Regions from separate parts of the Clostridium tanneri genome, predicted to be linked through region 3. Evidence: a T-box and tRNA genes for the amino acid it is inferred to sense, from the RefSeq annotation. Region 3 holds a T-box; the other regions hold tRNA genes.
What was found. A T-box is a leader RNA that pairs with one kind of tRNA and senses whether it is charged. The one in region 3 lies ahead of leuS (leucine--tRNA ligase), so its partner is inferred to be a tRNA-Leu.

Region 1 (11,061 bases), on a different contig from region 3:
GAAGATATAAAGATAAGTTACGATATAATTGAAAGTATAGAAAAGTTTAGAGAATTAACAGACCACTTATGTGAAAGTAAGGAACTATTATATTTGACCTTTAAAATAGCTGAAGCAAATGTATATTCAAAAAGTTATATAGAGCAAATATTTATAAATATAAAGGAAAAGAATTACGTAGTAGAACTAAAGACACTATATGATGAAAATAGAGATGAAGTTATAGCTCTGTTAAAGAGAATATTTGAAAATCACAGTGTTGAAAAGGTAAGTCATGATGTAAAGGTACCTCATACTATACTGCATAAAATGGGGGTAGACTTTGTAGGGATGAAATTTGACACCAAGATAGCTGCTTATCTAATAGATTCTTCAAGAGGAAAATATGAGTTAAGTGATATTATAGAGCATTACTTAAAGGTAAATATTCAAGAAGATGATAAAGATAGTCAGGCTAGAGCAACTTCTCTTTTATATAAATTATACACAACCTTAGAGTCTCATATAAGAGAAGCTGAAATGGAAGAACTTTTATATAAAATGGAACAGCCTTTAACTGATGTTTTATCATCTATGGAATACGAGGGCTTTAAAGTAGATAAGGAAAAGTTAGATGAGCTTGGAAAGAAATTTAAATCTGAAATAAGCTCTATTCAGAAGGAAATTTATGATTTAGCAGAGGAAGAATTTAATATAAACTCTCCTAAGCAACTTGGAAAGATATTATTTGAAAAATTAGATTTACCTGTAATTAAAAAGACTAAAACTGGATATTCCACTAATGCAGAGGTACTGGAGGAACTATCAGATAAACATCCTATAATAGAAAAGATTACCTACTATAGACAACTCACTAAATTGTATTCAACTTATATTGAGGGTTTAAAAGCTGTAATAGATGAGGACGGCAAAATTCATTCTAGCTTTAATCAAACTGTAACAACTACTGGAAGACTTTCAAGTACAGAACCTAATCTGCAAAATATTCCTATTAAATATGAAATGGGAAGAGAAATAAGAAAGGTTTTTGTACCAAATAATGAAGATAGTATTATAATTTCAGCAGACTATTCTCAGATAGAGCTCAGAGTACTTGCACATATTTCTGGAGATGAGAATTTAATAGATGCCTTTTTAAATCATAGTGATATACATACAAAAACTGCATCTGAAGTTTTTAGAGTTCCTATGGAGGAGGTTACATCTTTACAAAGAAGTAATGCAAAGGCAGTAAACTTTGGTATAGTATACGGCATAGGAGATTTTAGCTTAGGAAAAGATCTAAAGATTTCAAGAAAAGAAGCAAAAAACTATATAGACACATATTTCGAAAGATATCCAGGTGTAAAAAAATACATGGATGATATAATAAAACATGCAAAGGAAAATGAGTATGTTACGACAATAATGAATAGAAGAAGATTTATACCAGAGATAAATTCTTCAAATAAGATGGTAAAATCCTTTGGAGAAAGACTGGCTATGAATGCTCCTATTCAAGGTAGTGCAGCAGATATTATAAAATTAGCTATGGTTAACGTATATAATGAGCTTGAGAAAAGAAATTTTAAAAGCAAGGTTATACTTCAGGTTCATGATGAATTAATTCTTAATGCCTACAGGGATGAAATAGATGAAGTTAAGTCTATAGTTAAAGAGGAAATGGAGAAAGTCCTTCAGCTAAAGGTACCCCTTGAAATAGATATGAATATAGGAGAGAATTGGTACGAAGCAAAATAAGTAACCTGAAGGTATTGGGATAAGTAACAATACCTTCAGATTAACCATAAATCTATTAATTGAAATAAGCTTAAGATTATTTATATCTGAGGTGATAAGGTGTTAAGAATTGGTCTAACAGGTGGAATAGGAAGTGGGAAAAGTACGGTTTCTAGTATATTAAGAGAAAAAGGCTTCAATATTATAGATGCAGATGTAATTGCTAGAGAGGTATTGCTGTTATATCCTATAATATTAGAAAAAGTAAAAGAATGTTTTGGAGAAAAGTTCTTTGATGAAAGCGGGCAGCTAAAAAGAAAAGAATTTGGTAATTTTATCTTTGCAGAGGAAGAGAGAAGAAAACACTACGAAGATATAATATTACCTTATATTAAAAAAGAAATTTTTCATAGAATTAAAAGATTCGAAGAAGAGAAAAATGAAATTTGTGTTCTTGATGCTCCTACTCTAATTGAAAATGGGCTACATAAAGAAATGAATATAAACATACTTGTTTGGGTGGATATAGACACTCAAATAGAAAGAATAAAAAAAAGAGATGATTTGTTAGACACTGAAATAATTGATAGAATAAACTCACAGATGACTTTGGAAGAAAAGAGAGAGTTTGTAGACTATATAATTGATAATTCTCATACAATAGAAAGAACAAAAAAGGAACTAGAAAATACGCTAAAGGAAATAGGCAGAAAATATAGGGGGGTGGAGTGCCTTAGAACCTAAAGGTCTAAAGGCATAATTTAGATTGAAATTTATAAAACGTGCATTTGTGCTTATATTGATAGTTATACTACTGATGAATGGAAAAAATATTGGGAAACACTTTTTTCCCCTTAAGTATTCAGAGCATATATTTGAATACTCACAACAATATGATTTAGATCCATACTTAGTTGCAGCAGTAATAAAAACTGAGAGTAACTTTGAAGAGAAAGCTAAGTCTAACAAAAATGCATATGGACTTATGCAGATCACAGGAGACACAGCGGAGTGGGCAGCTGAAAAAATGGATATAGCTTATCCTGGTGACAGTATGCTTTATGATCCAGAGTTTAATATAAGAATGGGTTGTTGGTATTTAGATGATCTTAGAAGAGAATTTAACGGAAATATGGAACTAGTGCTAGCAGCTTATAACGGAGGAAGAGGAAATGTGCAGAAGTGGCTCAACAATGAGGAAAATTCTGCAGATGGTAAAAATCTTCACTACATACCATTTAAAGAAACGGACAAGTATGTAAAAAAGGTTAAAGTAAATTATAGTGTTTATAAATATCTATATGGTAAGGAATAAACAGGCAGTATGCTTTAATTATAAAGTTGACAATTGATAAAAATGTAGTATAATATAACCATAAAGTGCAGATGTGGTGGAACGGCAGACACGCTATCTTGAGGGGGTAGTGTCCACAGGGCGTATGGGTTCAAATCCCATCATCTGCACCAAGTAATAAAATTATGAAATATTTGTTAAGACTTATTTTGAATTTAAATTATGCAATAAAGAGAGGTAAAATTACCTCTCTTATTTATTTGCTTATTAAGTATCAAAGGCCTTTATAATAACATAATCAGCACCGTCATCTAAAGCATAATCTATAGCTTCACTTCTGCTGACACCGTTTATAACTATGTTATCCTCTGTAGTATTTATCTCTGTAAGACTCTTTACAATTTTAGCATCATTTTCTCCAGATTTCTTCATATCATGTATTTGATCAAAGGTATTCTGGCTTATCTGTTTAACTGCACAAGAGTTTTCATCTTGCATTAATATTACCGAATATTTTTTTGCCATATCTGAAAACCTCCATTAGTAATTCTTTTATATATTCTAGTGTGCCACCTTTAGTCTTTTTTATAACTAGATTTATATGTAAGTGCAGTCTTAATTAAAGTGAATCAAATTTCCATACTAGGCTATGAGAATATGTAGAATAAAATACTAATATTAGGTTATCCTAAAGGTGGATTTTGTTTTATGGATGATATTTAATGAGATATGGTTTTGATTATAGTTTCTATAAAAATTAATTAAGTATGCATAATATGAGGTGGAGTATATGAAGTCAATATTACTTAAAAATTGTTTATTAATAGAAGATAGCAAAGGAACTACAATAAAGAAGGATATATTAGTTAAGGATGGAAAAATAACTGACATAGATAACGTTATTAACTATGAAGCTGAAGATATAGAAGTTTTTGATATTAAAGAAAATTATGTTTTACCAGGATTTGTAGATTGTCATACCCATATAGGAATTATAGAAGAAGCTACAGGAAAACTAGGAATTGATAATAACGAGACGTCAAATCCTATAACACCACACTTGAGGGCATTAGATGGCATAAACCCCTTAGACATTGCATTTAGAGATGCAATAGTATCAGGAGTTACTACAGTTATGAGTGGACCAGGAAGCAACAATCCGGTAGGAGGTCAAAACATAGTTTTAAAGACCCATGGTAATATAATAGATAGAATGGTTATAAAAAATCCTTCTGGTCTTAAAATTGCCTTCGGTGAAGATCCTATGAGTACCTATGGACAAAAGGATAAATGTCCTGTTACAAGAATGGGAGTTGCATCACTAATAAGGGAATTATTTATGAGGACTGAAGATTATATTCAGCGCAAAGAAGCAGGTAAGATAACAGAAAGAGATGCTAAATTAGAGGCAGTAGTTCCTCTGTTAAGAGGAGAAATGATCTTAAGAGCCCATGCCCACAGAGCAGATGATATAGTTACAGCTATAAGAATAGCAGATGAATTTAATATTAAAAAATTAGTTATAGAACATGGCACAGAAGCACACTTAGTTAAGGAATATTTAAAAGAAAAGAATGTACCAATAGCCTTTGGACCAATGCTTACTCCTAGAATAAAAATGGAGCTGAGAAAAAGAAACTATGGTTCTGCAGTAGATTTAGTAGAGTCTGGTGTAAAGATAGCTTTGATGACGGATCATCCTTACAATTCCATAGATCAGTTAAGAGCTGTTGCTGCACTAGCTGTATCAGAGGGGTTAAAAAGATTAGATGCTATAAAGTGTATAACTATAAGTGCGGCAGAGTTGCTAGAATGTGGTGATAGGCTGGGAAAAATAGAGAAGGGATATGATGCAGATATAATAGTGTTAAATGGTGATCCGTTAGATGTAGTTAATACGAAAGTAATAATGACTATTATAAATGGGGAAGTTGTCCATAGGAGAGAAACTCATTCTTAAAACATCGGGATGCTTCAGTTTTAGAATTAAAGCTACAGTAATAGATAACATACATAGATGACTAACCATACACAAATATTCCAATAGTATACTTAAATAAATACTGACGACATTTTTAGGACAAAAAAATTGTTTTTTCTTTTATTAATTTTCTTATAATTATCAATAAATTTAATAACTATGTGAAATAAATAATTATAAAGTATACTATATCTAGTAAAATGTTAAAAGGAAAAGACATTACTAAATATAATATACTTTATTTAAAATATATTTAGTAATGCCTTAATGAAGGAGATGTTAATGCTACTAAACCTAATGGTTCAGTAGCTATTAAAAATATCAGTTATCTTTTACTTTGTCTTGATTTTTCATTTAATTTTCTAGTTTCTTCTAGTGCTGGGTCACTAAAGTTGTTCATACCAGAACTTATACTACTAGTCATTCCCATATTGGAAGCTCCCATACCAGAAGAGTTTTGTCTAGATTGTGCATTAAGTTGTCTTGCTTCTTCAAGTGCAGGGTCGCTTGAACTATTCATACTAGAACTTATGCTGCTAGTCATTCCCATGTTGGAAGCTCCCATACCGGAGGAGTTTTGTCTAGATTCTGCATTAAGCTGTCTTGCTTCCTGAACATCTGAGTCACTTGAGCTGCTGCTTATGCTGTTAGTCATTCCAGCACCTGAGGATTTTTGTCTAGATTGTTGATTAAGTTGTTTTGTTTCTTCTAAATAGTTTTTATCCATAGATTTTACTCCCTCCAAAATATTAATTTAGTATTTATTTTAAAACCATTAATATAATTCCCTCCTTACATAATACTATTCAATTATAAAGGTACCAAATTAAGGTACAAAGGGGTGGAGTTTTGTTAAAGTAATAACATAAATTACTAAGAAAATATTATAAAAGGTCACAATATTCAAAAAAAGGTTTTCGATTTTAATTTAACTATATTAAAGGAAAGCTAAAATATCCATGTCTTTCAATGGCATTTTAGAATTTAACCTTTATTTTGGCCGATTAGGGCTGTAGCATCTTTTAACAAAGTTAGCTTGACTTTAATTTCAGAATATTTTAAAATGTAATTATATTACACAGTTTGTTATAAGAAGGAATTGCTTACAAATAATAGAACAAAATATGATTAGTAATATGTAGTTAATTAAAATAGTCATAATGAACAACTAATGAACTTATATATATAACATCAGGTATGAGTAGGTCTTAAAGGGAGGGAAAAGAATGGAACAAAAAATACTAACAATATGCCCTTATTGTGGTGCTGGATGTAACCTTAATTTGATTTTAGAAGATGATAAAATAGTAAGAGCAGAACCAGCTAATGGTAGAACAAATGAAGGAAGTCTCTGTCTTAAAGGGTATTATGGATGGGATTTTTTAAATGATCCCCAAATTTTAACTGCACGCTTAAAAAGCCCAATGATTAGAAGAAATGGTGAATTACAAGAGGTTTCTTGGGATGAAGCTATTAGTTTTACTGCATCTAAGTTAAAGGAAATAAAGGACAAGTATGGTGCTGATGCTATAATGGGAACAGGCTGTGCGCGGGGATCTGGTAATGAAGCTAACTATATAATGCAAAAATTTATGAGGGCAGTAATCGGCACTAATAATGTAGATCACTGTGCTAGGGTTTGACATGCCCCTTCCGTAGCCGGTCTGGCTTACGTATTAGGAAATGGAGCTATGTCAAATGGAATTCATGAAATAGACGATACTGATTTACTATTTATTTTTGGTTATAATGGTGCGGATTCACACCCTATAGTGGCTAAAAGAATAGTTAAAGCAAAGGAAAAGGGAGCAAAGATTATTGTAACTGATCCAAGAATAACAGAGTCTGCTAGAATATCTGATTTGTGGCTTCCAATAAAGAACGGTACTAATATGATACTGGTTAATGCCTTTGCTAATGTTCTAATAAATGAAGGACTTTATAATAAGGAATATGTTGAAAAATATGTTGAAGGTTTTGAAGAGTATAAGGCTTTAGTTGAAAAGTACACTCCAGAATATGCGGAAAAGATGACAAGTGTTCCAGCAGAAGATATAAGAAAAGCTATGAGAATGTATGCTGAAGCAAAGAATGCTATGATACTTTACGGTATGGGAGTGTGTCAATTTGGTCAAGCTGTTGATGTAGTTAAGGGACTAGCCTCCTTAGCATTATTAACTGGAAACTTTGGAAGACCAAGTGTAGGTATAGGACCTGTAAGAGGTCAAAATAATGTTCAAGGGGCTTGTGATATGGGAGCACTACCAAATGTGTATCCTGGATATCAAAGTGTTGAGGATGATGCTATAAGAGAAAAGTTTGAAAAAGCATGGGGAGTAGACCTTTCCAATAAAAAGGGTTATCATTTAACAGAAGTTCCAAAGCTTGTGTTAGAAGAAGATAAGATTAAAGCTTACTACATAATGGGAGAAGATCCGGTTCAAAGTGATCCAAATTCCGCAGAGGTAAGAGAAGCTTTAGATAAAATGGAACTTGTAATTGTTCAAGATATATTTATGAATAAAACAGCACTTCATGCAGATGTAATACTTCCAGCTACATCATGGGGAGAGCATGAAGGAGTATTTAGTTGTGCTGATCGTGGATTCCAAAGATTCAGAAAGGCAATTGAGCCAAAGGGTAATGTAAAACCTGATTGGCAAATAATTTCTGAAATAGCTACAGCTATGGGATATCCAATGAAGTACAATAATACTGAGGAGATATGGGATGAGCTTAGAGGCTTATGTCCAAATTTCTCAGGAGTAACTTACAAGCGTTTAGAAGAACTTGGTGGAATCCAATGGCCTTGTCCTACAGAGGATCATCCTGGAACTTCCTACCTATACAAAGACAATAAATTTAATACGCCAAATGGCAAAGGAAGATTATTTGCAGCAGAGTGGAGACCTCCTATGGAGCTTACTGATGAGGAATACCCACTTAGTTTATCAACGGTCAGAGAAGTAGGACATTATTCTGTAAGAACTATGACTGGAAACTGCCGCGCCCTTCAACAACTTGCTGATGAGCCTGGATATGTTCAAATAAATCCAAAGGACGGAGAAAGATTTGGAATTAGGGATCAGGAATTAATTAGAATAACTTCACGAAGAGGTTCTGTGGTAGCAAGAGCATTAATAACAGATAGGGCTAATGCTGGAGCTGTTTATATGACTTACCAATGGTGGGTAGGTGCATGTAATGAGTTGACTTTAGATAATTTAGATCCTATATCCAAAACACCAGAGTACAAGTACTGTGCAGTAAAGGTGGAGGCTATAGAAGATCAAGAAGCGGCAGAAAGATTTGTTAAAGATGAGTACGACAATATTAGAAAAAAAATGAATGTACAGTTTAAGTAGGTATATATTCGTAGGTTTTTACTAAATATAATAACTAGCATCCGGTGGTAATATTCCATCGGATGCATTAAAAGAAGAAAGTAGTTTCTAATTACAATAATATAATATGACAGCATTTAGGGAGGAATATGAAGTGATAACTGTTGAAGAAGCCTTAAGTACAATAATTGCAGAAACAGAAGTTTTAGGAACGGAAACATTAAATTTAATATCTTCGCTTAATAGGGTTTTAGCAGAAGATATTTATTCGAAGGACAATCTACCTCCTTTCGATAAATCAGCTATGGATGGATATGCAATTAAGAGTAAGGATACCGAGGGATGTTCAACTGAAAAACCAGCAAGGTTAAAGGTAAAAGGAGTCATAAAGGCAGGAGATCTCTATGAAGAAGAATTACATAGTAAAGAAGCAATAAAAATCATGACTGGAGCACCATTACCTAGGGGAGCTGATACAGTTATTCAGGTTGAGAAAGTAAAAGAATTCAGTGATGAGATAACTATAATTGAGCCTATAGGCAGAGAAAAAAACATACTAAAGATGGGTGAAGAAATTAGAAGTGGTGAATTAGCAATACCTTTAGGAAAGAAAATAAGACCAGCAGAAATAGGTTTATTAGCTTCTTTAGGATATAGCAAAATCAAAGTACATAAAATACCTAAAATAATTTTGCTTACTACTGGAGACGAGCTAATAGATATTGAAGAAAAGTTAACACCAGGGAAAATAAGAAATTGCAATGAATATTCTCTTCTAGCCCTTGCCAAAAATCTCGGTGCAGAGGTAAAATCCTATGGAGTAATTAGAGATGATCCGAATTTGATTTTTGAGAAGATTGAAGAGGCCTTTGAAGAAGGAGATATAGTGATAAGTTCTGGTGGTGCTTCTGTTGGAGACTATGATTTTATTCACGATAGTCTAAAAAAATTAAAGGTAGATACTAAGTTTGAAGCAGTGGCTATTAAGCCAGGAAAACCAGTAACCTTTGCAAAGTTCAAAAATAAGTTATATTTTGCCCTTCCAGGCAATCCTTTGTCTGTAATAAATACTTTTGAACAGTTTGTAAGTCCTGCTATCAAGAAAATGATGGGAATTGATGAGGTAAGTGCTGATGAGTTTCCTGTAATTTTAGAAGAGGACTTTAAAGTTAAAAAAGGCAGAGACAACTATGTTTATGTGGATATAAGAAAAAAAAATGGAGCTTATTATGCATATAAGGCTGGCTCACAGGGGTCAAATCAACTTTTAACTATAAGTAAAGCAAATGGAATTATAATTATTGATAAAGATACATCTATAGTGAGAGCAGGAGAGATTTTAAATGGAAGATTTATATTTAAATAAGATACCAGTAATTTCTATATTAGCATCTAAGTCTGGTACTGGAAAAACTACCTTAATTAAAGAAATTATAAAAGACCTTAAAAGTAAAAACCATAAGGTAGGAGTTATTAAACATGATGTACATAAATTTCAAATAGATTATCCTGGTAAAGATACATATCAGTTTACTGAAGCAGGAGCAGATAACGTTGTAATTGCTTCAGGATCTAAATTAGCATTAATACAAAGACTAGAAGTACCAAAAACTGTAGAAGAGCTACTGTGGCTCTTTCCTAATGTGGATATTATTATTTGTGAAGGTTTTAAAGGAAATATTTTTCCTAAGATAGAGGTTCATAGAAAAGAAATAAATGAGGGTTTATTATATAAAAATAGTGATATATCGAATTTTATAGCTGTTGCCAGCAATGAAAAATTAGAACTAGATATTCCTGTCTTAGATTTAAATGATGCAAAGACAGTAACTAAATTCATTGAAGACAACTTTTTGAGGAGGACTCAATAATTTGAATAAGACAATAAAGTATTCTGTAGTTAAGTATGATAGAACTGAAACTGAAACTGTAGAAGAAATTATGATATATGAGTATCCATTGAGTATCATTTTAAGTGATACTCATATCACAACTTTGACATGTACTCCGGAGAACCTTAAGGCTTTAGTAGTTGGATATCTGAGGACTCAGGGAATAATAGATTCCATGGAGGACATAAAGACTTTAGAAATAGATGAGAAAAGTGGAATAGCAAGAGTTAATATAAATTCAAATATGGATAAAAAGCCCTGCAGGCAGGTTTTACCTGTAGGGTTTAATGAAAATAATGAAAAAGAGTTTTTTCAAAAGCTTATTAGAGATTTGAACTGCAAAGTTGTAAAAGACAACAATATTACCATAGGAATCGAAAAGATTTACCACCTAATGAAAGAAAATCTTTCATACTCGGAAGCTTTTAAACAAACAGGGGGAGCTCACTCTATTGCTTTATGTGATAAGGAAAAGGTATTGTTTATATGTGAAGATGTAGCACGGCATAATGCAGTGGATAAAGTAATGGGGGAAGCACTTATACGTAATATATCTCTTGAAGATAAAATACTACTTATAAGTGGGAGAGTATCCTTTGAAATGGTCTTGAAAACTTCAAAATCAGGCATACCAATAGTAGTTTCAAAATCAGCACCGACTAATCTTTCAATAGAACTTTCCAATGCGCTAAATATAACATTAATTGGTTTTGTACGGGGAGAGAAGGCTAACATATATACAAATTCTTATAGAGTAACAGAGAAAAATTAATAAGTTTTATATTTAATCAGTTCTAGTTAAGGGTTAAGCGGAATAGTCATACTATTCTG
Region 2 (11,061 bases), on a different contig from region 3:
CGTTGAAGTAGACGATGTAATAGAATTAAATGAAAGATTAATCCAAAGAGTATTTAAAGAAATAGCTAACGTAGATGTTAAACTTCCGATAGAGAGAATGCCATATAAAACAGCTATGGAAAAGTATGGATCCGATAAACCAGACTTAAGATTTGGTATGGAGATAAATGATTTAACTGAAGCTGTTAAAGATGTAGACTTTAAAGTGTTCCAAGATGCACTTTCAAACAATGGTTCAGTAAGAGCTATAAAAGCTGAAGGCAGTGCAGCTATGGGAAGAAAGCAAGTTGATAAGTTAGTTGACTTTGTTAAAACTTACGGAGCTAAGGGCTTAGCATGGATAGCTTATAAAGAGGATGGAGTTAAGTCATCTATAGGTAAGTTCTTAACAGAAGAGCAAACTCAAGCTATACTAGATAAAATGGAAGCTAAAGTTGGAGATTTAATCTTAATAGTAGCAGATAAAAACTCTGTTGTTTTCCAAAGTCTTGGTGCCTTAAGACTACACTTAGCTAAAGAATTAGGAATCCTAGAAAATAACAATGAGTTTAGATTTGTATGGATAACAGAATTCCCGCTTGTTTCATATAATGAAGAAGAAAAGAGATTCCAAGCAGAGCACCATCCATTTACAATGCCTATGGATGAAGATATTCAGTATTTAGAAAGTGATCCAGGAAGAGTTAGAGCAAAAGCTTATGACATAGTATTAAATGGTGAAGAGCTTGGAGGAGGAAGTATTAGAATACATGATACAAAACTTCAAGAAAGAATGTTTAAGGTGTTAGGCTTTACTCAAGAAAGAGCTTGGGAAAGTTTTGGTTTCTTACTAGAAGCATTCAAATTTGGACCACCACCACACGGCGGACTTGCTTATGGTTTTGATAGAATCGTTATGTTCCTTGCAGGAACAGATAACATAAAGGATGTTGTTGCATTCCCTAAGAATCAGAATGCTTTCTGTCCTTTAACAGAAGCTCCAAGTGTTGTAGAAGAAGCACAATTGAAGGAACTTGGTATATCTTTAAACAAATAACCTATGGCAAAATTGCAAATAATTCTGAAAATATTATATTAAATTTCTAAAAAATGTAGTATAATACAATTAAAGAAATATAAAAAATAAATATTCCTACCATGCACGTGGAGTGGGTTCATATTGACCCAACAGTTTTTGAAAGGAAATCGGACTCTTTTTGTGGAATGATGCTGGAACTTAGTTTTCTGGAACAAGAATCAAAAAGGAGATTTCCACCTGCGAGAGCGGGTTCAAGAATAACTCATAATACGGCATGGTGGGGTTTTATTTTGCCATTTTTATTTAAATTAAGGGGGAGCCAATTATGAGAAAGGGGTATGTTTATATTATTTTATCTGCGGTTATGTTTAGCACTATGGAGATAGCCGGTAAATTAATAGCAATGGAGATTAATCCTTTTCAGCTGAACTTTTTAAGATTTTTTATTGGGGCATCTATATTGCTTCCGCTAGCAATAAAGGATTTAAGGAAAAGGGAAATTTCATTCAATAGAGGGGATATTGGTTATTTTCTTTTTACAGGTCTTTTATGCGTAGTAATAAGTATGTCATTTTTCCAACTTGCCATAGTACATACTAAAGCTTCAATAGTAGCTATAGTATTTAGTGTCAATCCAGTATTTACAATTCCATTTGCATATTTTCTATTAAAAGAGCAGCTTAATAAAACTACGATTCTATCCTTGTTTATAAGCTTAGTAGGTATAGCTTGCATTCTAAATCCTTTCAAAATAAATAGCGATGTTAAAGGGATAGTATTGGCTGTTCTCGCAGCAGTAACTTTCTCACTATATAGTGTAATTGGTAAAATGCGTTCAGAGAGATATGGGAGTATAGTTATGAACTGTTTTACGTTCTTTGCAGGAGAATTTATAATGCTTATAGTAATTCTTTTATCTAATATATCAGCGGTGGTACAAGTAAATAAGAAATTAGGTCTATCTGTGTTATCCAATATTCCAATTATACAAGGGATAGAAATGGGAAACATCTTTGTAATAATTTATCTTGGAGTAGTAGTAACAGGATTAGGATATCTATTCTATTTCTTTGCCATGGATGAGACTTCTGCAACTACAGCATCTATAGTATTTTTCATAAAACCAGCACTAGCGCCTATACTTTCTTTAATTATACTGCAGGAAAGCATACCTTTTAACACAATGCTTGGAATATTGTCTATCCTAACAGGTTCCTTTATAACCTTTAGGGGAAAGAAGGGCAAAGCTGAAAGAAAAATAAAAGAGATTAGTAATATCCACATTTAAGGTGATAAGCTAAAGAATTTAATAAAATTTCCTGCACAATGAATAATAAAAAAGAAGATAGAGTTTTAGCTCCACCTTCTTTTTTGTTATTGTAAGTTTAATAATAAATATAACCTATTTTATAACCTTAACCATCTTTAAATCGTAGTTACTATCCTTAGAAGCCTTTTTATCTACTTTACCTAGGATTGTGTAAGATATAACTAAAAGAACCATACCTACTGCAAAGGATAAAAGTTCGTAATTACTAAATCCAAGTCTTTTAAAATAATAGTTTCCAAATAGTATACCTACTAGCAGCATAACTAGAGGGAAGCCATAAGCCCATAGAGTCATCTTCATAAAGGATTTTGTTTCAAGAGCAACTTGTACCTCATCACCAATAGATGCATTTAATGTATTTTTTACATCTACTAGAGAACTAGATTGAGCACATCCACCGCCACAACTGGCGCAGTTATCTCCTCATCCACTTTTTCTTTTAAAGGATATCAAGGCACAATCATTTTTTAAAGCAACTACATATCCTACTTCAACCATACTAATCAACTCCTATATAATTTACTATTTATCCGATTCAAGGTTCACTTCATAACAGAAAATAAATTATAACCTTTTCTTTAATATAGACAGAGACTCTTCTACTTCCTCTCTTGATAAATTTCCTTCTTCTAAAGTGTTATCATCTTTATTAAGTAATAATTCGTAAAGAGAAATACCTTTTTCTATGGTCTCATTACTAAAATCATTTTCCTGTAAAATTTCATAAAGAGTATCTTCAGCCTTGTCATATTTATTAGTTTTAACATAATAATCAATTATTCTATTCTGAACAGAAGAAGGTAATCGGTATTCAGACAGTTCTTCAATCATAATCTCTATATCTTCAAAATGATGCTGCAGGTCGCAATTTTCATTGTCTCCTTCATAAGCATGTAAAAATAAGTTCAAAGATTTTAATTCTATATAGAAAGCATCATCTAAGTTTCCCTGTAATTCTAATATAGATGCTTCTTCCTCTAGCAGTTTAGCCATCATAATACATTTATCTGTATTTATAGTTCCATCAGTTTTTATCATATCTAAAAGGTTATCATCAGATAAGGAATTAAAAAATTTCATTCCTAACCTAAATATTTCTTTTAGTGTATTATCGATTACAATGAGGGCTTCCTCATTCTTACCTGACATTTTATATTCCATTATTTTATTAAGAGCTTCATTAAATTTAGACATTAATTCTGATGTTAAGTTACGTTTTAGCATTAGTGATACCTCCAAAAGTTTAAACTGAAAACTTTTTATATAACGTCAACTATATTATATAATATTTAAGGAACAATTTGTACAACTAAAATTTTGCAAATTTATATAAGTACTCAAGTATAAAGGAGAATTGAGTTCATAAAAACAACAATTCTCCACTAGTACTTATACTAAGTTATTTTTTATATTTACTAAGAAATCCTGTACATTTGTAACAATAGAAGTTACTTCAAGACTTCCTCTGTCTCTAAGTTTATTTACACCAAATTCAGAAATATCTACTGTATATATGTATACAGGTCTAATTTTATCTTCTTCCACTTTATACATAGGAGTCATATTACCTGTTGCTATGGTATGAAGTTGAGTTGCTAAACATATTACTGTTGTAGCTTTTTTACTATGAGTTCTCATTGCATCTTGAGCATCATAGACATTTGCAATAACAGGAGGAAGAGGTCCGTCATCTCTAATGGAACCAGCTAATACTAAAGGAACATTGTTCTTAATACATGAATAAACTACTCCCTCTGTGATGTTTTCCTGTTCTATAAATTTTTCTAGAGAACCTGCACGCCTAGCTCTATTTATAACATCTATGTGATTATAGTGACCATTAAAAACAGAGTGTTGAGTATAAATATCCTGACCTAGTGCTGTTTTTAATATGGAACCTTCTAAGTCATGAGTTGCCAGTGCATTTCCAGCAAAAATTGTATCTACATATCCAGCATTTATAAGGGCAGACATAGCATTTTTAGAATCATGATCAAAGACAACAGCAGGGCCTAGAACCCACAATATATATCCATTTTCTCTTTCGTATTTAAGCAATTCATAAAGACTATCATAATCCTTTGAATAAGAGCTTTCACGAGTTCTGCCAGTTCTAAAAACAAAGGACTGCTCTTCCTCAGATTCTGTATATGTAAAACCACTTACATGAACATAGATGCCATCCTCTGCATTTTCACTTCTTCCTAATACTACGTTGTCACCTATGTTCAGATTTCTAAATTCTTTTATATCTAAACTTTTATCATCCTTAACTACAACAACACAATCCATACGGCTTTCAGATGCTAAAATCCACTTTTCATCTATTTTAAAGTATTCAGGATATATAGAAGTAGCGTGATATTTATCAGGAGCAACACCTTTAATTGTTACTTTTTCAGTGATTATGTTAGGAGCTGAAATGAAAGGCTCCTTTGTAAAGTCTGGGGCTTTGTATTCTGGTAATTTAAAACTCATAAAAATACCTCCATTTAATTGTGAAAATATAAGTTATTTTTTGAATAGTAAGTACATTATATCAAAGGTTATAATTTAGTGGCAATAGCAACAATATTTATCATTAATTTTAAAATAAAACTTTAGTTAGATTTATAGAAGTTCTGTTTAAAATGTTAATTTAACTTCTACAAATCATAGTATGGAACTTTTATAGATTTAATATTTGTAACAATACAAAAGATTAAAATAAAAAATTATTTTTATCATAAATTTTAATGGTTTATCAGCCTATTTTTGTTTAACATAAAAACTTACTACCGGGAAAAGCTAGTACTAGAAAGGAGAGATGACAATGACTAATAAGATGAAGTATACACAAAATAACAAAAAATCTGATGGCAGATTTAGAAAAAGGCATATAGATCATACTCCTCAAGATGAAAGTTCAAGAGCTAAGTTTGGGACTTATTCCGAAAAACATTTAGATTAGTTAATATTGTGAGCTACTATATAGATTTTATTCAGTTATAGGTTAAAAATAATATTAAAGTAAAGGAGAATGTCTATGGAAAATGAAAATAAACAACCTAAAACATGGTCTCGCAGTCCAAACAGTGCTAAATATCACTCAAGAAGTGCAAGCTTTAAGGCAAAGCAAAAAAATAATAAAAATTCAAAGGAAAACTGGACTGTAGAGTAAAATAAAAGCGAAAAGTTCTATTTATTTAATAAAGCGTGGTTAGCAAAAACTTATTACTTATATAAAAAACCAGATAAAGTCTTTAGTGGATGAAGTCTAAATATGAGAATAAGGGGTGTTAACGAATGGGAAGATGGTTAAATAAAGGTCATCATGAACAGGCTATGGAAATAGCTAAGGATTTATTAGATAAAGGAATTGGTTCAGCAGAAATAAAAAAGAGAGCTGGTCTTAATGAGCATGATATTGAAAAGGCAAGAAAAAAGATGGAAGGTAAAATGTAAGAGGAGGGGTATATAGTGAGTTTTGATAGAGAAAAAGCAACTAAAAAAGCTAAAGAAATGCTTTTAGATGGTGAAACTTTAGATGAAATTAAGGATAATACCAGGTTAAGACAAAAAGATGTTAGAAGAATACAAAAAGAAATTACAAAACATTTTTAATTAGTGTCTAATCACAAAAAAATGGAAGAGGGGTTTAAAGTATGAAAGGAAAAAATAAGTTTACAAATAAACAAACTGCAGCTATGGGTCTTGAAAGAGAAGATAATGGACAAAATCTCTATGAACAAGAAAGAAAGGCAAAACAAAGAAAGCATGATAATGTGAAGCCAGTTTAATTTGGAAAGCCTCAAGATTGATCTTGAGGTTTTCTATTAAAAAGCTTTTATCCGGTGACTACCCGCTCTAATACTCCCTCGCACGGTGTGAAAGTGACTCACACAAAATCAAAGATTTTGGTTCGCTACTTTTCTCCAAGAGGGAGCAAAGAGCGGCTACGTCCCTGGATTCGTTCGACTAAGAATCAGATGGGGTTGAAACCCCACCTGATTCAAGTCTTAACTTCATAGAAAGGGGATAAGTTTATGGTGCAAAGACATATAGTGGGTAGGGAAATTAGTAAAGAAGATCTTAGAGAGCTACAAGAAACCATTTATGCTAATAGGCATCCAGATAGAAGAAGAACTATGGAAAATCCGGCTACTATGCAAACAGGATACAACAGTGACGGAACTATAAAGGAAGAGAAGATTCAGCCTCATATGTACGAGTTAAATGGAATAAAAGATAAGTAAAGTATAAAAAAATTTCGGAGTAGTAAAAATAAACTACTCCGATTTTTGGGTTTTATTAGTCTTCACTAAGTATACATGGTCTAAATATTCTACAATTGCCACAATGGTTGATACTATTGCAGAACCTATTAAAGTAACTATAGCACCAGAGAAAATAAATTGAGTAAGATACACTACAACAAAGGCTGCAAGAAAATCTGCTATAGTACTTATTATAACAGTACCTGGTTTAAGTAGTGCTAATTCCATTAGATGGCCAACTACTGCAAGAATAATACCTACAAGCACTGGTTGATAGGTATAAGCATAATGTACATCTCTGAAGATATAATCTGAAATTAATAGTATTAATGGGCAAGTTATTATTTTCATTAATAATCCAGTCATAGCTAAATTTCTCCTTTCTTCTTAATACTAGGATTACCAGCTATTACAGTGTTATTCATTTTAGTAATAACTTTTAAGTTTTTTTACCTTATTTTATGTTAAGTAAAAATAAAGCACGTCAGCATAAGCTAACGTGCAAGTATTTTAGAGAAAATAATAAGTTATTAGATTGTTATTCATATTCTAATGTTAAGTAAATTATCCTTCTTACCATTCTTACTGCAACTGGATAAGGAACTCCATACATAACTAATCTTCTGATTAGCATAGGATTATTTTTTTCTATTTTTCTTAGAATGCTATTTACATCATCAGGGCTTCTAAATTGATTTTCATCATATTCTATTTCTGCTGGAGAATCTTCCACCTCATCTCTATTATCTTCTATATTCTCTTCTATATTTTCTGCAGCTTCATCTTGGATATTTTCCTCTGTGGTATCTCTCAAATCCTCATCCACACCACTGTCTAAGTTATTATCAACACTATCATCTAGGTTATCATCAAAAGGTATATTTTCCTGAAGCTCCATATCCTCTGAACGCATCATATTATAGGCATCATTAGGTATGCCATACATAGGATGCATAAATGGACAGCAAGGCATTACTCCACGGAAAGGCATATTATACATCATATCATTGTACATTTAATCATTTACCTCCATAAATTTAACTCGTACCATAATAATATATGTATTAATAATAAAAATTGTGAAGGTAAAATTCATTGTAAATCTCGTCTATGAAAAGTGTATTAGTACATAGAAAATAGACTTACCTGATTCAAGTTTGACTTCATAAATCTTTAGAGAATATACAAGAAGGTTTTTACTAAAAATACTAATGAGGAGGTGTTCTATAGTGAAACTACACAAAGCAGGGGAAATATATAATTCACGGGGTGTAATAAATGTAACTTACAAAGATAGGCCAGTATGGATTGAAAGCATTTCAGAGCAAAGTGAAGTTGCTCATGTTAAGGATTTGGAAACAAATGAACTGAAGATAGTTCCTATTTTAGAGTTAAAGGAAGAATAGATATTTCTGTAAAAAATAAGTACATCCCTGACTTAGAGATGTACTTATTTTTTAATTATGAAATTATTAAAGGAAATTTTAGTTATAGAAACTTTAACAACTAATAGTATAACCAGATTAAAAGAATTTATACTAGTGAATGAATTAATATCTTTAGAAAAATAAAAAAAACTTGGATACACTCCAAGTTTTTTTTATTTGGTGCCGAAGGCGGGAATCGAACCCGCACGGTATCGCTACCACCGGATTTTGAGTCCGGCGCGTCTGCCAGTTCCACCACTTCGGCAAATTACAAAGTTATCTTATCATAAAAAAACAATACAGTCAAGGTTTTAGAGAAAATTTCACCCTAATATAGAAGAGAAATAACTAGAATAAATTTTTTCCTTAAGGAATATAAAGAAATATGGGGGTGGTAAATTCATGGATGTATTTAACGAAATAAGAAGTGAAGAACTCAGAAAAAGAGCTATTGATGAGTTAATTGAGGCACAAAATAAAATAATAAATGATTGTCAAGAGAGATATAATTACTATAGAATACAATTGGAGAAGATAAACATACTTGAAAGTTTAACAAATAATGTAATAAGTAATAAAGAAGAAAAGAATAGATTTAATAAAGAAATAAATAGTGCACTAAATGAGGCTAAGGAAGCTATTGAGCTAAGAGATAGATTAGAAAGCCTTTCCTAAATAGGAGCTCCCTAAAGAGCTCTTTTTTGTTATATTTACTATTAGTAAAATCTAATTAAAAGATTATTATCTTTAACTTTTACATAATAGAACTTAGTACACTATTATAGATATAATATCAGCCGGCACCTCTAAAGCTATAAATTTAGCATTTTCTATATAGAGAATAGAGATTAAAAATTAGATTAGAAAAAAGTACAGGGGAAAATAATATTAGGATTTGTAGATTTATATGCCTAATAAATAGTATAATTGGTAATGGCTATATAATATTATCATAAGCAATCTATTCATAATCAAGCAAGAAAATGTCTTTTATATTACTCTACAAAATATAAAAAATTCAAAACCAATAAATATCATTAAACAAAAGTTATTATATGTCAAAATTTTATGTCTATGGTTTTTGTTTCAAATTATTCTTAAAATCTATTGTTATAAAAGACTAAATTTGCTAAAATGTAATTGTTTATTAATTAGTCACTTTGTGTCCCGCTGGGTACAAAAATGATCCAATGAAAATAAATGCTAATTCTTAGAGTGCAAAAAACAATTTTTATGCTCTAATCTAAATTATATTTACCAAACAGGAAGGAGAATAAAAGATGATTTATTCAACAGAAGTAGACAGAATGTGTTGTGTAACTAAAGGACCAAACCATGGTTCAGCACCAATTCCACAAGAAGGAAAATGGGTACAAGCTAAAGAAATAAAAGATATTTCAGGTCTAACACATGGAGTTGGTTGGTGTGCTCCACAACAGGGTGCTTGCAAACTTACTTTAAATGTTAAAGATGGTATCATAGAAGAAGCATTAGTTGAAACAATAGGATGTTCTGGAATGACTCACTCTGCAGCTATGGCTTCAGAAATACTACCAGGAAAAACTATACTTGAAGCATTAAACACAGACTTAGTTTGTGATGCTATAAATACAGCAATGAGAGAATTATTCTTACAAATTGTTTATGGAAGAAGTCAAACTGCTTTCTCAGAAGGTGGACTACCTATCGGAGCAGGTCTTGAAGACTTAGGAAAAGGATTAAGAAGCCAAGTTGGTACTATGTACGGAACAAAGGCTAAAGGAACAAGATATTTAGAGATGGCAGAAGGCTATGTTACAAAGGTAGCTTTAGATGCTGACAACGAAGTAATAGGATATAAATTCGTTCACCTTGGAAAAATGATGGAGTTTATAGGAAAAGGTATGGACGCTAACGAAGCTATGGAAAAAGCTACTGGACAATATGGTAGATTCGATGAAGCTGTAAAAGTTATCGATCCAAGACATGAATAATATATAAGGAGGACGCAGAAAATGGCATTATTTGAAAGTTATGAAAGAAGAATTAATCAAATCACACCAGTGCTTGAAAAGTACGGTATGAAGACTTTAGAAGAAGCTAAAGCTCTTTGTGATGAAAAGGGAATAGATGTTTATAATATAGTTAAATCAACACAACCAATATGTTTTGAAAATGCTTGTTGGGCATATATTTTAGGTGCTGCAATAGCTATAAAGAAGGGTTGTATAAAAGCTGCAGAAGCTGCAGAAGCTCTAGGAGAAGGCTTACAAGCTTTCTGTATACCAGGATCTGTTGCTGATGACAGAAAAGTTGGTTTAGGACACGGAAACTTAGCTGCTATGCTTTTAAGGGAAGAAACTAAATGTTTTGCATTCTTAGCAGGACACGAATCCTTTGCAGCAGCTGAAGGAGCTATAAAAATAGCTGAAAAAGCTAACAGAGTTAGAAAAGAACCATTAAGAGTTATATTAAACGGTCTTGGAAAAGATGCTGCTTACATAATCTCAAGAATAAATGGATTTACATATGTTCAAACTAAGTTTGACTACTATACTGGAAAGTTAGAAATAGTTAAAGAAAAAGCTTACTCAAATGGACCAAGAGCTAAGGTTAAATGCTATGGTTCAGATGATGTTAGAGAAGGTGTTGCTATAATGCATCACGAGGGCGTTGACGTATCAATAACTGGTAACTCAACTAACCCAACTAGATTCCAGCACCCAGTTGCAGGAACTTATAAAAAAGAATGTGTAGAAATGGGTAAGAAATACTTCTCAGTTGCATCCGGTGGTGGTACTGGAAGAACTCTTCACCCAGATAACATGGCAGCAGGTCCAGCTTCTTATGGTATGACAGATACTATGGGAAGAATGCATTCAGATGCACAATTCGCAGGATCATCCTCTGTTCCAGCACACGTTGAAATGATGGGACTTATAGGAATGGGTAACAATCCAATGGTTGGGGCTTCTGTTGCAGTAGCAGTTGCTATAGAAGAATCAGCGACTAAATAATAAAATAATTATTAACATATATTCAGCAAAATCC
Region 3 (11,061 bases):
CGGCAACTTAGGCAGGGCAGAAGATGAACTTAGAAAGGTTACTACTAGGGATGCTGAGTGGAATTACTTAATGGGTTTATTAAGTTTAAGAAAAGGATGGCATAACGAGGCTTATAATTACCTAAACTTAGCCTGCAGGTTATCTCCTAATAACTTTAAGTACAGAGATGAATTTAATAGATTAAATAATATGAATAGTTCTTATAGAGAGCCCTACTACAATAACAGAGGCAAGGATAGAGGTTTATGTGATATTTGTGCCACTCTATACTGCCTTGACTGCTGCTGTGAATGCGGTGGAGGAGACTTTATTGATTGCTGCTAGAAGGGTTGTGTAACTTGATGAATTCTAGAAGAAAGAAAACTGGATATATAGCTAAGGGCGGTCTTTTTACTGCCATAGGTGTTATTTTAATTTACTTAAGCACCATAGTCCCAGTAAATAAGGCCTACCTACTTGTTGTAGCCTCCTGTATTATTCCCTTATCCGTTATAACAACTAACATAAAAAATGCAGTAGTTATTTATTTTGCTACTTCATTACTTTCTCTAGTTGTCTGCGGCATTAGAAATACAGTAGTCGCTTATATAGTATTCTTTGGATTGTATGGAATAATTAAATTCTATGTTGAGAAATTGAGGAAGATTCATATCGAGATTATGTTAAAGTTAGCATTTTTTAATATAACCTTAGGATTATTATTTCTAGCATATAAGTTGTTTTTTCCAAACTTATTGAATGTATATATTCCAATGTATGTTCTTATAATTGGAGCTCAAATAGTATTTATAATATTTGACTACATTTTGACTGTATTTATAGGTTATTCTAATAGGTATTTTATTAAGAACGACAATAAGCTTTAATGTTTTGTTTAATTGAAACTTCCATTTTATTGCGTCACAAAAGGTCTTAGAAGATAGACTTGGCGACCTGTGTGGTGGGCAGATATGTACTGCTCTGTTGGCCCTCACTTCAATAACATCCTCTAATGCTAGCTCGATTTTGAAAAATTTTAAGCCTTTTCAAACTCACTAGCATAAGAGGCTTGACGTGATATACTATCTACGTACTTAATTTTTTACGCTTACATAACTTCTTAAAGTTTCTTTAGAAATTTTGGATATAAAAAAACACTCCTTCTTGTAAATATTTGGTCTAATATATATCCAAATTCTTGCTAAGAAAGAGTGCTTTTTATTCAGTTTACACAAAATTATTTACACGCTTAACAAGAACCGTATGAAAGGAGACTTTCACGTACAGTTCTGTGAGAAGCTTTTTTACTGTCCGTAGATCAGCTGCGTTATTACACCATTTAGAATCTATTACTTTAAGTGGAATCGTTTTTACATTTAAATTTCCTGGATAATGTTTCCGTCTTCCATTTTAATAATTCTATTACATTGTTCCGCAATTTTATAATCGTGAGTAACAATAATTATAGTTTTCCCTTGTTTATTTAAATCTTTAAAAATATTTAAAACAGCTTTTCCAGTTTCTTGATCTAATGCACCAGTTGGTTCATCTGCTAATATTATTTCAGGATTATTGGCTAAAGCCCTTGCAATAGCTACTCTTTGGCATTGTCCGCCAGATAACTCTTTAATATTACAGTTAACCTTATTTTGCATTTCTAATTTTACTAATAAATTTTCTATTTTTGATTTTCTATCTTTTAATTTAACTTTAGCATATTCTAATGGTATTTCTACATTTTCAAATACTGTATAATCGCTTATAAGTGCAAAATGCTGAACAACAAATCCAAAAGTTTTATTTCTTATTTGAGCTAATTGTAATTTATTTAGATTATTAATATTTTTACCATTTAGTAAATATTCACCTTTGGTAACAGTATCTAAAGTACCAATTATATTAAGAAGAGTAGATTTACCCGAACCAGAAGGACCAACTATGGCTAGCAATTCTCCCTTATTAATTTTTAAATTTAAATTATGTAAAGCTGTCACTTTATTTAAATTTGATCCATATATTTTATGGACACTATTTAATTCTATTAATGGCATAACTACTCATCTCCTTTTATTAATTCACTAAGATTTAGATTGAATATTTTTATTACTGGTAATACAGCAGTTGCTATAGAAATAAATAACATTATTATAAACTCCATACTTAAAATATGAAAATTAATGTCTGCTTTGTATTGAAAATATATAAATGCTACACTTATCAAATATGAGTTTACAAATATAATTAATATTTGTAAGTATGTAATTGCAGCAATATCTAACAATTTTCCACCACACATAATATGTATACCAAATTCTTTCTTTCTTTTATTTATTGAATTTAATAATGTTATAATTAAGGTTACACATACAAAGATTATAATACTAATGGCTGTAGTAAAGGTTATTTCTCTTTGCGCCTTAAACAAAGATGACTCTGCTTCTATGTATTTTGTTAAATCTCTTGTACCTACATTTAAGTGAGGTATACTATTAAAAGTTTCTTTTATATCATTCAGATAATTTTGTATTTCATATTCTTCTATAGAATTATCAAACATAATATAATTTCCATTAAATGCAAATAAGTTTTTGTAATAATCCTCTTCAAAAACTAACTCAGTAGTTATAATATAATTATTTAAATTTAAATATTTTAAATTAGGTTGAATAACATTTCCAGGTGAATATTGGTTTTCTTCAAGTATACCTATTATTTGCCCTTTACCTTTTCCAATAGATGGGTCAATAGGAATTTCATCACCTACCTTAAAATACTTGCTATAATTTGAGCCAACTAAAATAGGAATTGTTCTGTCACGTTTATAATTAACCTTATACTCTTCATCATTAAATAATCTTCCGTATTTAACCTTAACAGGATAATTCTTAAAATAATTTTTGTCTAAAGTAATATTTTTAGCTAAAAAATATTCTTTTTCAACTTGAAAATCATATGCTTTAAATTGCTCAAAATCTTTGAAACTTTTAATTGAAATACTTCCTATGTCTATTTTTAAAAATTCGTAATTTGAATTAGAATATAATTTATTAAATGCTTCATTTAACTTTGACATATCCACATCTCTTCCAAAAAGATTAGGAGCTTTTAAAGTATAAACTTTTTTATTTTTAAAGTATTTCTCTATTTTTTTAGTTTCTAAACTAATTTTTTGATTCAAATTTAAATTTTCATAAATTGAGTAAAAACAAAAAACCAATTGTATTATCAATAATAGTGAAAAAAAACCTTTTCTTGAAATTGCACGAAAAGCATGTTTAAATTTCATAATTATAATTCTCCCTTAATTAACTCACTTAAATTAATTTTGCTTATTTTAAACATAGCTGCAGAAATAACTATTATACCTATTAATAAAACAAATAGTAAAGTAAATACTACAGTAATTATACTTAAATTGTTATGCGGTATTTTTATTATATTTGAGGTTAATAAAATTCTTTGTAAAATTAATGCAATACACAAACAAAAAATAGACACCAAAGTATACCGTTTACCTATATCTATCATAATATGTTTATTGCTAGCACCATATATTTTTCTAATTGCAATTTCTAATGCAATTTCACTTATCCAATAAATCACAGCCGTTATCAAACTTACCAAAATACAGCCTATTACTAATAAAAAATTAAATATTAAAAATCTAGAATTTGATATAGCTGCTTTTAAAGGATTTGGTTCAACATTTTCAGGTTCAAGTCCAATGATATTTTTATTCTTAGTAATCTTAGAAATAATATTTTTCAAAGTGTTTTTGTCTTTTACTATACTGTCTATAGTCCAATGAGTATTTAAATATTCTCTGTCTTTCTCATTAAAAGCACAATTTAGATTATATAAAACAAAATTATCATATCTTGTAACAGTATTATTCTTCCCTATAACCCCTATAATCTCAAATTTATCTTCACCACAATAAATATATCTAATGCCATTTTCAACTTTTGTATTACTTAAAGCACTTTTACCAACTATAGCTATTTTTTTATCATTTTTAAAATCATCCGTGTTAAAAAAACGCCCTTTTAATAAGTTATAACCATTTCTATACTTACCATTAAAGTAAATACCAACAGGGTAAACCCCCGTTTGGAATGCCTTACCACCCTGATGACTAATAATAATATCTTTTTCCAATTCTAATTTTTTAATAGCTTCCAATAAATCTTTATAGTTTGCAGTTTCATCAAAAACAAAGGAAACATGATTATTAGTTTTAAAGTTATCTACCTCAAGTCTATTTTGATATATAATCTCAACATAGCTAACAATTAATGAGGCAAAAATTAATATGGAACTTATGCATAAAATTAGAAATCGAGTTTTTCTAAACATTTTTTTAATTTTTCTTAATATTGCCATTATTCCCTCCAATTATAACTTTTAAGTTATTTTAATAACTTCTGCTTACTAAAGATACAAATTGAATTTTATACATAATTACTAAAATTCTATATAAAAGATTTAAATGAATAGCCTAAGAAACTAATTTGCCTCAACTCTGTGCATTTCATACGCTGTTAACTGACCAGGCTGAGCTACGCTAAGCGTTTGTGCATAATCTTTTGCTATTACCGGATCTGTCATCTCCCCATTCAACTCTGCACGAGCTTGAACATATCTACCAGTGCATCCACAAGCAGCTAATGCATATGTTTGATTTGCACTTGTATTATGAGTTACAATAAGGGATACTGTATGTGCTGGTCCATATCCTCCACCAGTGTATGAGCAATTTACATTACGTTTACTAGTATAAGATCCATATGGAAAAGCTCTATGTCCACTTCCTCCATCTGCAAATACAGTTGTACTTGTTAAAACAGGTGCAACTGTTAAAATAGTTAATATAGACGCTAATCCTAATGTCTTTAATTTTAACTTCATGATTTTTCCCCCTCTTCTAACTATGTTTTAATAGTCTTATACAAGCCTTATCTTAATTTTACATTCTAAAAAAATATATTTAATACAAATGGCACGAAAGGAAAAAATTCTGACATAAAAAGAATATTTTAATGTATATTTCTTTTCATGTTCGTTTTTTCCCTTTCATGCCATCTATATTGACATTTTCGATTTTATATATTTTCCGATAAAATCCAATTATTTGTAGCTATTTAGGTATTAATAAATGAAAAATATATAAATACGTAGTATTCATATCAGATTGATTACAAACCCCTATATTTTCAAAAATAGGGGTGCTATCACCCTTGCTATCTTTTTCATGTTTTGAATTGCTGCCTTTAACAGGCATAACTTTCTATCTACGACTCCTTTGCAAATAGGATTAGTAAAGTATCCAGCATCCAATCTAACATAAACATCAGTTATTATATTGTATTTAGAATCTCCAGTTCTATGGTCCAAGTAGAAAAAGTCTTTAGTTATATTTCTAATAAAAGAAAAATCCATATACTTATCTATATCTCTTAAAATATGATATTTAGGAACTAAATTTTCTAGCATCACAACTTAAATTTGATTTTGAGTTTGTTTTCTTTCGTCTATCATTTTAAATTCTCCAAATGTTAAGTATCTAATATTATATGCTCTATATAAAAAATCAAAGGGTTCTTTTTATTTGTTAGAAAAACGATAACTGTTCAACCTTATCTTCCTTAAAGGCTGAAATAGATATTCCTATTAATCTTATCTTTTCTTCAAACTCTAATTCTTCTAAAATACTACAAGCTTCCCTGTATATGTCCTCTTCATTAGATATATAATAGGACAGGGTTTTACTCTTAGTATGGTTAACAAAAGATGAGGTTTTTGTTTTTATAGTAATATTCTTACCCTTTACATTTTTATTTTCCAATGTATCCGCAATAGACCCTGCAAAGGCTTTTATATATAATTTTAGTTCTTCTTTATCATTGGTATCATTGCTTAATGTAGTTTCCCTACCAATGGATTTTCTTTCCCTTAATATCTGAACTTCTCTCTTATCTATTCCTCTAATTCTATCATAAATATCTATTCCAAACTTTCCGAAGAACTCTACTAATAAATCTTGAGGCAGCTTATATAACTCTTCTATAGTATAAACACCAATGTTATTAAGCTTCTTAGCAGATTTTTTTCCTAATCCGTGGACTTTATCTATAGAAAGGGGAAAGAGAATTTTTGGCACCTCATCCTTTCCAATTATTTTTAGCCCATTAGGCTTATTCCAATCAGAGGCTAGTTTTGCTAGGAATTTATTATAAGATAATCCTGCAGAAATAGTAAGCCCCGTTTCTTTTCTCACTCTATTTTTAACAAAATTCGCCATATCTAGTGGTCTCTTATTTATATCAGTTATATCTAAATAGGCTTCATCTATACTCAAAGGCTCTACATAAGGAGTTATTTCATAAAAAATATTAAATATTTTATTAGATATTTCTTTATATCTTCCATATCTAACAGGAAGAATAATGGCATTAGGACACTTTTCCTTGGCCATGTATATAGGCATAGCACTTCTTACCCCATAAGCCCTAGCTTCATAGGAACAAGTTGCAACCACTCCTCTGTTAGAATTACCTCCAATTATTACAGGCTTTCCTCTTAAATTCTTATTATCCACTATTTCAACAGATGCAAAAAAAGCATCCATATCTACATGCATTATCACTTTATTCACCTAATACTCCTCCATATGTTTTATATCAAGCTTGTAATTATATTTTACCACATAACCTTGTCAACATTATGTCACAGTTATGATATATATATAATAAAATAAAGTAATGATTAAAACTAAATAGTTTGTTAAACTAATTTGCACTGCTTATAATTAACAACAAATTATCCTTGACAAAAACTTACTATTGCTATAAAATCTTTATAAACTAAATATGAGGCTTTGAAAAGGAATAGTAATATTCTCATCTTCATAAGAGAGCTGTTGGATGGTGAAAAACAGCGTTGATAGTATATGAACTCGCCTTGGAGCTTACTTGCAGAAAAGCAGGTACGGTAGAAACCGTTATATTTTTGAGTGAAACTAAGTATAGTAATGTACTAAGTTTAATAAGAGTGGTACCGCGGAGTATAAGCTTTTCGTCTCTTGAATTATGAGATGAAAGGCTTTTTTTATTCTTTTATTAATTAAATAGGCCTGACCTACTAAATTAAGTAAGGTGTCATGAAATAAAAGCAGGTTTATTTTATGTAGATAATGTTAAAATAGTTATTATGTAACTAAACTATAGAAAAGGAGCGATTTTATGGGTAACTACGGAACTAATGTAGATGAAAAGTGGCAAAAAAAATGGGAGGAAACTGAGTTATATAAATTTGATGATACAAACTTAGAAAATAAATTATATACACTTGAAATGTTCTCCTATCCTTCCGGAAGCAAGCTTCACGCTGGTCACTGGTTTAACTATGGTCCAGTAGACTCATGGGCTAGAATGAAGAGAATGCAGGGACATAATGTGTTCCAACCTATGGGCTTTGATGCCTTTGGTCTTCCTGCTGAAAACTTTGCCATAAAAACAGGAATCCATCCTAAGGATTCTACTATGAAAAATATTGATACTATGGAAAAACAGTTAAGAGCTATGGGAGCTATGTTTAACTGGGAAAATGAAGTAATAACTTGTCTTCCTGAATATTATAAGTGGAACCAATGGCTTTTCTTAGAGCTTTATAAGAAAGGCTTAGCTTACAGAAAGAAAGCTCCTGTAAATTGGTGCCCTAGCTGTAATACAGTTCTTGCTAACGAACAGGTTGTTGATGGTGCCTGTGAAAGATGCTCTACTGAAGTTACTAAAAAAGACTTAACTCAGTGGTTCTTAAAGATTACAGATTATGCTGATGAACTATTAGAGGAATTAGATAACCTTGATTGGCCTGAAAAAACTAAAGCAATGCAAAGACACTGGATTGGAAAATCAATAGGTGCTCAAGTAACCTTTAAAGTAGAAAATTCTGACTTACAATTTGATGTGTTTACTACAAGAGTTGATACACTTTTTGGAGTTACTTATGCAGTTTTAGCACCAGAAAATAATTTAGTAGATAGTCTGACAACTGCTGAGTATAAAGCTCAAGTTGAAGAATATAAAGACCAGGCTAAAAAGCAGTCTGATATTGAAAGACAGTCAATTACTAGAGAGAAAACAGGAGTATTCACTGGCTCCTATGCTATAAATCCGATAAATGGAAGAAAGGTTCCTGTTTGGGTGGCAGACTATGTATTAAACACTTATGGTACTGGAGCAGTTATGGCAGTTCCTGCTCATGATGAAAGAGACTTTGCTTTTGCAAAGAAGTATAACCTTCCAATAGAAAGGGTTATTGAAGGTGGAGATTCCCTTCCTTATACTGAGTATGGAAAGATGGTTAACAGCGAAGAGTTTAATGGGTTAGTTGGCGAAGAAGGCAAAAAAGCTGTTATTAAAAAGCTTGAGTCTATAGGTCTTGGTGCTGGAAAAGTTAACTACAGATTAAGAGACTGGTTAGTTTCAAGACAAAGATACTGGGGTACACCTATACCTATGATTCATTGTGAGAAGTGCGGAACAGTGCCGGTTCCTGAAAATCAACTTCCTGTTGAGCTTCCATATGGTGTAGAATTTTCACCAGACGGTAAATCACCACTTTCTAAGTCAGAGGAGTTTATAAATACTACATGTCCTACATGTGGAGGAGCTGCTAAAAGAGAAGCAGATACTTTAGATACCTTTGTGTGTTCTTCATGGTACTATTTGAGATATGCTGATAATAAAAACTCCGAAAAAGCTTTTGATACAGAAAAAATAAACAAGGTTCTTCCAGTAGATATGTATGTTGGAGGACCAGAGCATGCTTGTATGCATCTTTTATATGCTAGATTTATAACAAAAGCTTTAAGAGATATGGGATATATAAACTTTGGTGAGCCATTCTTAGCTTTAAGACATCAAGGGCTTATACTAGGACCAGATGGACAAAAAATGAGCAAATCTAAGGGAAACACCATATCACCAGATGATTATATTAAGGAATTTGGTTCAGATGTATTTAGAATGTATTTAATGTTCGGCTTTGACTACACTGAAGGTGGAGCATGGAGTGATGACGGTATAAAATCTATGGGAAGATTCGTAGATAGAGTGGAAAGAATTTTAGAATCCTGTAGAGAAGAAATAAACAATCCTAAGAATGACAAAACTACTCTAGATAAAGCTGAAAAAGAGTTAAATTACATGAGACATTTTGCAATAAAATCTATATCCGAAGATGCTAATAAGTTCCAGTTCAATACATCAATAGCAAGACTGATGGAATATACTAATACTCTTTCAAAATATTTAACAGAAGAAGTTAAAAATCCATCATTCTTAAAAGAAGTGATAATTGATCTTATAAAGCTTATTGCTCCTTTTGCACCTCACTTTGCTGAAGAGCAGTGGGAACTTCTTGGTATGAGCTATTCAGTATTTAATGAAAAATGGCCTGTTTTTGACCCTAAGGCACTTGTAAAAGATGAGATTGAAATAGCAATTCAGGTTAACGGAAAGATAAAGGCTAAGATGAATGTAGCTACAGGTTTATCTGAAGATGAAATAAAGGAAGCGGCTATAAATAATGAGGAAATGAAAATCTTCTTAGAGGGTAAAGAAATTAAAAAAGTTATAGTTGTTAAAGGTCGTCTTGTAAATATAGTGGCAAAATAAAAACGGGGGATTTTTCCCCCATTTTTATTTTATAAAATCACTATTTTTATCTATAAATTTCTAAGGTCTTTTCTGTAGACTTCAATAAACTAGCTAATTCATATGCTTCTCCTTCTTCAATCAGTTTGTTTAGTTGAGACTGATACCTTGTGGATTCAGCATGTTTTCCCATTGAAGATAAGGTAAGTACATTATTCATTATATCTGAAACCAAACTTGATTTCACCTCAAATAGCTTTTGAGCATCCTTTATTTCGTCCTTTATCTCCAACATCTGTTGATCTAATTGAAAGGCTGCATCTCCAGCTGACTTAAGCTTCGCCTTAATGTTATCAGGAATTTTATGTTTATACTTGTAGTTTAAGGAGTGTTCTATAGTAGCCCAAAAATTCATAGCTAATGTTCTTATTTGAAATTCAGCTAATATCTCCTTCTGACCATCTGCCATATTTACAGGATACTTAATTATTATATGGTAGCTTCTATAACCACTTTCTTTTACGTTTGTTACATAATCTTTCTCATAAATTATTTGCATGTCTTTTCTGCTTCTGATTATATCTACAACCTTCTCGACATCATCAACAAACTGACACATAACTCTTAATCCAGCTATGTCCTCCATTTCGTAACCAATTCTGTCTAAAGGTATATTAAACTTGTTTGCCTTCTCTAGTATGCTGGATAATTCCTTTACTCTTCCTGTCACAAATTCAATAGGTGAATATTCATTTTTTCTTCTGTATTCTTTTCTTATACTTCTAATCTTAACTTTTAATTCCTCAACAGCTTGCTCATACGGTATTAAAAAAGTTTTCCATTCTCCTATAGCCATGTCAGATCACCTCTATATAGTATAATCTTAATAGTTTGCCATCTATTATTATACTACTTTATTGTATCAGATTATATATGTAAATAAATAATATTATTTCCCATAATATTTTGATATAATAAAATATATAATAAAATATAAGCATTGTAGGTGATATTTATATGTCAAATAATATATTTTCCGGACTTGAAAACTTGGGCTTTGATGACGTAAGTAGTGTAAACCTATATAAAAAAGAAGAAGAAGATAAAACCCCTCAATTAGAAGAAAAAAGTGGAGATGATAAGATAAAATCACTTTTATATGATAGACAAGTTACTTGTCCTGTATGTGAAAGCTCTTTTAAAGCTAGATCTGTAAAAACATCAGCTTATAGAATTGAAAAACAGGATTCTGATTTTTTCATAAAATATGCTCTTATCAATCCTTATTTTTATGACGTTTGGGTATGCAGCAGTTGTGGTTATTCTGCAATGAAGAATGACTTTAGCAAGATTAGAAATTATCAGTGTGAAGCTATTAAAGAAAAAATCACCTCAAGATGGGCTGGCAAAACTTACCCAGAG

Region 1: it has a tRNA-Leu gene. The T-box ahead of leuS (leucine--tRNA ligase) is inferred to sense a tRNA for this amino acid. The anticodon was not compared.
Region 2: it has a tRNA-Leu gene. The T-box ahead of leuS (leucine--tRNA ligase) is inferred to sense a tRNA for this amino acid. The anticodon was not compared.

Annotation. Positions count from the first base shown of each region.
Region 1 is NZ_JARUJP010000001.1:373,853-384,913, reverse strand. Features, by position in the region: gene polA (DNA polymerase I) at 1-1,740, shown strand, start outside; gene coaE (dephospho-CoA kinase) at 1,840-2,463, shown strand; gene P8V03_RS01815 (lytic transglycosylase domain-containing protein) at 2,486-3,034, shown strand; tRNA gene P8V03_RS01810 (tRNA-Leu) at 3,102-3,186, shown strand; gene P8V03_RS01805 (hypothetical protein) at 3,281-3,538, opposite strand; gene P8V03_RS01800 (amidohydrolase) at 3,804-4,973, shown strand; gene P8V03_RS01795 (hypothetical protein) at 5,320-5,721, opposite strand; gene fdhF (formate dehydrogenase subunit alpha) at 6,221-8,359, shown strand; gene P8V03_RS01785 (molybdopterin molybdotransferase MoeA) at 8,493-9,704, shown strand; gene mobB (molybdopterin-guanine dinucleotide biosynthesis protein B) at 9,682-10,209, shown strand; gene fdhD (formate dehydrogenase accessory sulfurtransferase FdhD) at 10,211-11,002, shown strand.
Region 2 is NZ_JARUJP010000001.1:387,520-398,580, reverse strand. Features, by position in the region: gene aspS (aspartate--tRNA ligase) at 1-1,036, shown strand, start outside; RNA gene ssrS (6S RNA) at 1,127-1,306, shown strand; gene P8V03_RS01920 (DMT family transporter) at 1,344-2,306, shown strand; partial or broken gene P8V03_RS01915 (SoxR reducing system RseC family protein) at 2,421-2,753, opposite strand; gene P8V03_RS01910 (DUF6483 family protein) at 2,913-3,572, opposite strand; gene P8V03_RS01905 (putative NPN-dependent ornithine cyclodeaminase) at 3,738-4,826, opposite strand; gene P8V03_RS01900 (CPC_1213 family protein) at 5,161-5,298, shown strand; gene P8V03_RS01895 (hypothetical protein) at 5,374-5,508, shown strand; gene P8V03_RS01890 (hypothetical protein) at 5,634-5,792, shown strand; gene P8V03_RS01885 (hypothetical protein) at 5,808-5,951, shown strand; gene P8V03_RS01880 (hypothetical protein) at 5,993-6,127, shown strand; gene P8V03_RS01875 (hypothetical protein) at 6,374-6,583, shown strand; gene P8V03_RS01870 (YndM family protein) at 6,617-6,970, opposite strand; gene P8V03_RS01865 (hypothetical protein) at 7,143-7,619, opposite strand; gene P8V03_RS01860 (H-type small acid-soluble spore protein) at 7,834-8,010, shown strand; tRNA gene P8V03_RS01855 (tRNA-Leu) at 8,210-8,296, opposite strand; gene P8V03_RS01850 (hypothetical protein) at 8,434-8,706, shown strand; gene P8V03_RS01845 (iron-sulfur cluster assembly scaffold protein) at 9,312-10,004, shown strand; gene P8V03_RS01840 (GGGtGRT protein) at 10,026-11,027, shown strand.
Region 3 is NZ_JARUJP010000005.1:90,254-101,314, reverse strand. Features, by position in the region: gene P8V03_RS05985 (J domain-containing protein) at 1-325, shown strand, start outside; gene P8V03_RS05980 (hypothetical protein) at 343-867, shown strand; gene P8V03_RS05975 (ABC transporter ATP-binding protein) at 1,357-2,031, opposite strand; gene P8V03_RS05970 (ABC transporter permease) at 2,034-3,266, opposite strand; gene P8V03_RS05965 (ABC transporter permease) at 3,269-4,363, opposite strand; gene P8V03_RS05960 (hypothetical protein) at 4,487-4,888, opposite strand; gene P8V03_RS05955 (hypothetical protein) at 5,186-5,419, opposite strand; gene P8V03_RS05950 (DNA polymerase IV) at 5,592-6,635, opposite strand; T-box leader at 6,849-7,065, shown strand; gene leuS (leucine--tRNA ligase) at 7,222-9,660, shown strand; gene yjbM (GTP diphosphokinase) at 9,707-10,495, opposite strand; gene P8V03_RS05935 (DUF2225 domain-containing protein) at 10,657-11,061, shown strand, end outside.